One region of the Rahnella sp. JUb53 genome, then DNA from elsewhere that is predicted to be linked to it. Evidence: predicted binding sites of a transcription regulator. Region 1 holds the regulator's gene; the other holds the start of a gene.
What was found. The regulator Fur, encoded in region 1, represses iron uptake genes when iron is present. The targets are predictions, from matches to a motif close to ATAATAATGAGAACNACTATCAA.
Positions count from the first base shown of each region.

Region 2: the regulator Fur is predicted to act here: its motif matches at 1,920-1,942, upstream of exbB (tol-pal system-associated acyl-CoA thioesterase).

Region 1 is NZ_SLYT01000003.1:516,247-519,393, forward strand. It holds gene EC840_RS10160 (OprD family outer membrane porin) at 1-759, shown strand, start outside; gene chiQ (ChiQ/YbfN family lipoprotein) at 773-1,114, shown strand; gene fur (ferric iron uptake transcriptional regulator) at 1,298-1,753, opposite strand; gene fldA (flavodoxin FldA) at 2,067-2,594, opposite strand; gene EC840_RS10180 (methyl-accepting chemotaxis protein) at 3,003-3,147, shown strand, end outside.
Region 2 is NZ_SLYT01000005.1:228,244-231,390, forward strand. It holds gene EC840_RS14150 (TRAP transporter small permease) at 1-481, opposite strand, end outside; gene EC840_RS14155 (TRAP transporter substrate-binding protein) at 538-1,515, opposite strand; gene exbB (tol-pal system-associated acyl-CoA thioesterase) at 2,037-2,963, shown strand; gene exbD (TonB system transport protein ExbD) at 2,973-3,147, shown strand, end outside.

The DNA of each region.
Region 1 (3,147 bases):
AACGATAAGAAAACGGGCGTTTCGTACATCCACTCTCTTGGAGCGAAATACGACTTCAAAAACGACTTTGTGCTGGAAGGCGCTTTTGGTCAGGCTGAAAGTTACGTCGATCAGTATTTTGCCAAAGCGTCTTACAAAATCGATCTGATGGGCAATCCGCTGACCACCAGCTACCAGTTCTACGGTGCGGAAGATCGCATCAGCAATAAGAACGATCCGAACAGCTTGTATGACGGGATGGCCTGGTTGCAGGCGCTGACTTTCGGTTACACCACCGGTCAGTTTAACTGGCGGCTGGAAGGTACGATGGTCAAAGCGGAAGGTAATCAGGGCTACTTCCTGCAACGTATGACCCCGACGTATTCCTCCTCCAACGGTCGTCTTGACGTGTGGTGGGATAACCGTTCGGACTTCAACGCCAACGGCGAGAAAGCGGTGTACGCCGGCGTACTTTACGATCTGGCGAAATGGGATCTGCCGGGCTTTGCCGTCGGGGGTTCTTACGTTTACGCGTGGGACGCCAAACCGAGTACCAATGCCGCTTATGACCAGAGCCAGCGTCTGAAAGAGACCGCCTGGAGCCTGGATGCGCTTTACACCATTCAGGAAGGCCGCGCTAAGGGGACATTGTTCAAACTGCATTACACCCAGTACGACAACCACTCGGATATTCCGAGCTGGGGCGGGGGTTACGGCAACATATTCCAGGATGAAAAAGACGTGAAATTCATCGTTATTGCTCCATTCACTATTTTCTGAGGTCGTTATGTCGATGAATAAATTACTGATGATGGCGGTATCTGTTGTTCTGCTGGCAGGTTGTGCGCCTACCGCCGATCAGGCACAGATTTCGCAAATGCGTGAAGACTACCGCGCGTGTATTAATTCTTCAGAAGGTAATCCGGACAAACTGGCGACTTGTCAGGTGTTGCTGAACAAGCTGAAACAGGAAAAAGAACACCAAAAATTTGCGGAACAGGAAACAGTACGCGTGCTGGATTACCAGCGCTGTCTGACGGCGCGCAAAACCGGTGATGGTCAGGCATATGCGGCGGATTGCGGTAAAATCTGGCAGGAAATCACATCCAATAACGCGCCTGTAATGGCGAACTAATAGCAGATTTTTGTAAAAGCCTTAGCTGGCAAAATCATCATTATCAAAAGCGAAACCCCGGCTTGCCGGGGTTTTCTACGTCGGTAAGCGGCGTCTGTGTTCGGGGTGAAACGCAGACATAAAAAAACCGCTTTCCAGCGGTTAGTTTATTTAGAGTATTTGCGACAATCGAAGCTGTGCAAATTAATGCGCAGGTTTGTCATTGTGCAAAGATTCATCTTCACGGCAGTCGCCTGCTTCACAGTGACCGTACAGGTACAGACTGTGGTTGGTCAGTTTGATGCCATGTTTTTTAGCAATCTCACGCTGACGACCTTCAATATATTCGTCACGGAATTCAATCACACGACCGCAATCCAGGCAGATCAGGTGATCGTGGTGATGTTGCTGAGTCAGTTCGAATACGGACTTGCCGCCTTCGAAGTTATGACGGGTGACGATACCAGCATCATCAAACTGGTTCAGAACACGGTAAACCGTGGCCAGACCAATTTCTTCGCCCATATCAATCAGTTGCTTGTACAGATCTTCCGCACTAACGTGATGACCTTCCGGCGCTTGCAGCACTTCCAGGATTTTGAGGCGCGGAAGCGTGACTTTTAAGCCGGCTTTCTTCAGTGCGGTGTTGTTGTCAGTCATGCGGATTCAGTCCTGTTACTATGTGCTAATCAAGTTGAGGCATGCAGCCTGTGGCATCGGCGGCACAAAATTGTTCGTTTACTGTTCTTCGTTTAAGGGAAGTGTGCCCATTCTCGTAAACGACAGCCTGTTAATAAAGATCACAAATTGCCTGTCACATTAATAATGCAACGACTTGATCGATAGAAAAAACAGATGAACTCAGTGTACCTTGATACGACCAAAAGTTACAATTTTGTAGCGGTTAAATTGTTAATTTCAGTAATAGTTTGGCCCTTCAATTGTAGAATAAATCCTCAGGGCCAACAGGGTTTTAGCCGATAATTTCTGAAAGGCTGAGTTCTTCTGTGATCTGTTTCACCCACGCATCAACACGTTCAGCGGTCAGTTCCGGCTGACGGTCTTCGTCAATTGCCAGTCCGATGAAGTGCTTATCATCTGCCAGGCCTTTGGATGCTTCAAAGTGGTAACCTTCAGTTGGCCAGTGTCCGACAATCACTGCGCCGCGTGGCTCAATGATATCGCGCACGGTACCCAGTGCATCGCAGAAATACTCGGCATAGTCTTCCTGATCGCCGCAGCCAAACAGGGCAACCAGCTTACCTTCGAAATCTATCTCTTCGAGCGACGGGAAAAAGTCATCCCAGTCACACTGCGCTTCACCGTAATACCAGGTTGGAATTCCGATCAGCAAAATATCGAATTTTTCCAGATCCTCTTTGCTGCTCTTCGCAATGTCATGCACCTCAGCCACATCTTTACCCAATTGTTTCTGGATCATTTTAGCGATGTTTTCGGTGTTACCTGTATCGGATCCAAAGAAGATACCTACAACGGCCATAAGATTATCTAACCTCTTGTTCTAAATGAAGTGCCCTGCATTGCAGGCAATAATAGCGAAGATGATACCAAACTCGCGAGGCGGAGAATATGCTTCTGCTCGCCTTCTTAACTGGGGAATAAGTTTATCGGGCAATATTTTAAAGTGTTATCGCCATCGTGTGCTTATCAACCACAGGGTTCCTGAGGTCATAAGCAAAGTGAAGAAATATACCGGCTCATTCCTTAAGTTTATGCATGTCCCGCCGATAGATGATGCGAGAGCAATCTCAACATAATAAAGAAATCGATGCCCGGAGAGGTGTTCAAACATGTCCGGGGGCGTAAGCCTGCTGGTTACCTGTTTTGATTCTCCGCATCCCCGTCAATCCTCAGACCAGAAACAGTCCTGTTTCGAGATAGGCATATCGTGCAGTTTTTAAAAAATATTACCATCAGGGCCGCTTTATTAACCATTCTTGGCATCTTCTGCGTGATGTGGGCTGGTGTTTCCCTTTATACCGTCACATCACTTGGCACATTAACGCAAAATACCAGGAACAGTACCGAACTGG
Region 2 (3,147 bases), on a different contig from region 1:
GCCGCTGATGCTGCGGGCCGGCAATGATCTGCTCAATGATGAATAACAGCGTCAGCGCAGAACCTATGGGCAGCGGCAGATAGGTTTGTCCGGCGGTCAGCAGCGGGATTTCCGCCACCGGCTGTTGCCAGAGTTCGCTGCACAATTGCAGGCTGTACCAGAAAATAAACACGCTGATCGCCAGCATCATCAGGTCAGCCAGCAGGGCGGAGAATTTTTTCAGCGCAGGCGGCAGACGGTCGGTGACCATCGCCACCACAATGTGCGAACCGGCGCGGTAACTGACGGCGGCACCGATAAAGGTGAACGTCACCATGCACATAATCGCAATCGGCTCCGGCCACGACAGGGCGCTGTTCATCACGTAGCGGGCGAAGATCCCAATCGGGATCACCGCGACCATCAGCAGTAACGCAATACCGGCGAGCCACATCGCGCAGCGGTAAAGAATGTCCATCAGGGTGTGATAACTCGAGACCATAAATCCCCCGGCGAAAGATCATAAAGAGGCAGCCCGCAGGCTGCCGGAGTCAGGGTTTACTGAACGTCAGCGATTTGCTGCATCAGTTCCTGATGGTCTTTGCCGAATTCATCGCGCACGGATTGCGTGGCTTTGACATAAGTCGCAGGGTCGATCTCATAGAATTTCACGCCGCCTGCTTTCATCGTTGCCAGCGCTTTCTCGTTATAGGCTTTCCACAGTTCGCGTTGCTCGTCCTGTGCTTCTTTCGCCAGCTTGAGGATTAACTGCTGGTCTTCCGGTTTCAGTTTGTCCCATTTCACTTTTGAATACAGGAACAGCTCCGGAATGATGAAGTGACGGCTGTAGGTGTAGTTTTTTACCACCGGCAGATAGTTGTGGGCGACAAACGTCGGCGGGTTGTTTTCGGTGCCGTCGATAACCCCGGTCTGCATGCCGCTGAACACTTCACTGACGCCCATCGCCACCGGGTTTGCGCCCATGGCTTTCAGCGTCGCCAGCGCAATCGGACTGCCTTGTACGCGGATTTTCATGCCGTGCAAATCTTCTGGTTTCACCACCGGCTCTTTGGTGATCAGGTTACGCGTGCCGCCGTCCATCCAGCCGAGGAACACCAGACGGGAGTTCGGGTTGTTGGTGATTTTGTCGCCGATTTCTTTGCCAATCTGACCGTCGAGCACTTTGTGCATGTGGTCTTCATCGCGGAATATATAGGGCAGGGTGAAGACGTTTATCTCCGGTAAAATCGAGGCAACCGGCGTCATCGATACGCGGATAATATCCAGCGCGCCAAGCTGTGCCTGTTCAATTTCCTGCTTTTCATCCCCCAGAACACCGCCCGGGAACGTTTTGATTTCGAGGCGTCCGTCCGTTTGCTTTTGCAGCTTTTCGCCCATGTGCTGAACGGCGACGACGTTCGGATAGCCTTGCGGATGCACATCGGCGGCCTTCAGCGTTTGTGCGGATACACCCGCGGTAAATAAGAGGGTCGCGGAACTCAGGCAAAGGCTGAGAAGTGCTTTTTGCATTTTCATCAGTTTGTCTCCAGGGTACTCAGTAAGGGAAAGATAAATGAGAGCAAGTGTTGATCAGAGCCAACGGAAGGTCCGGCCTGTTCATTATGAAAAATGTGTAAATAAGCTTTTAAATTATAGGGATACAAGCATTGCCGGTATGCGGTCTTCGCCTGAGTAAGCACCTTATCCTATTTTTTACTGTGCGGTATTTGAGCATTATCACAAACTCGCAACAAATGTAAAAAGGTGTTACTTAATATTTAAAACATTGTTTTGACTTAGATGTTGAAGCTCAGATGATTGATTTACCGCGTAATTCTTTTGGAAAGTGTGACGCAGATTAAATTGTTCATCCCTTGTGCAAACACGAAAAACCTTGTCGTCTGTCAATGACACGCCAGCCTGCAGGCGCGACAATGTAAATAATAATGAGAACGACTATCAATTAGGCCTTTTTCTTTGATATCATTCGGCGTTATTCATTCCTTCTACACACTGATTCTGGCTGGAGGCGACGCGTGAAAACGGCTCGCAATAAGATGAAAGAGGCGACCTCATTACTGATGTCGTTGATGTTGGTTGCTGGCTTAAGTGGCAACGCGATGGCTGCACCTGCGACGCCGGCTGGACAAGCCGTCAATTCTGCAACAACTCAACCGGCAGCGGCGGATGCCCCTGCACCGGCGAACAGTGATGCAACGCCAGCACCGGTGATGCAACCGACGCCGTCCGAAGCGACGCCTGTCATTCCTACCGATTTGTCTGTTATGGGCATGTATCACCACGCCGATGCGGTGGTGAAAACCGTCATGATTGGCCTGCTGCTGGCCTCTGTCGTCACCTGGGCGTTGCTGTTCAGCAAAGGTGCTGAAGTGTTCACTGGCAAACGCCGTATGCGCCGCGAGTTTGATGCGCTGTCTTCTGTCCGTACTCTGGACGAAGCCGCTGAGCAAGCCGAAAGCTTCGCCGCCAGCAGCATCAGCGCGCAGATGATCCGTGACGCACAGAATGAACTCGAGCTGTCAGCAGGTTCCACCGACAACAACGGCATCAAAGAACGTACCGGTTTCCGCCTTGAGCGTCGCGTCAGCGCAGCCGGCCGTTACATGGGCCGTGGCAACGGTATTCTGGCGACTATCGGGGCAATCTCTCCGTTCGTCGGCCTGTTCGGTACTGTGTGGGGCATCATGAACAGCTTCATCGGTATCGCGCAAACGCAGACCACTAACCTGGCCGTTGTAGCGCCGGGCATTGCAGAAGCTTTACTGGCAACGGCTGTCGGTCTGGTTGCCGCGATCCCTGCCGTGGTTATCTACAACATTTTCGCCCGTACCATTACCTCTTACCGTCATCAGGTTGGCGATGTGGCGGCGCAGATTATTCTGTTGCAGGGTCGTGATTTGGATCTGGCTGCCAGCAAAGGCGATGCGCCACGCGGTCAGACAGGTCAGTTACGCGTAGGGTAAGAACAGATTATGGCTATTCGGTTAAACGACGATATCGACGAAAGCGGTGAAATGCATGACATCAACGTCACGCCTTTCATCGACGTCATGCTGGTATTGCTGATCATCTTCATGGTGGCCGCACCGCTGGCGACCGTAGATGTGCGGGTTGATTTACCCGCCTCTACGGCGAAACAGCAGCCGC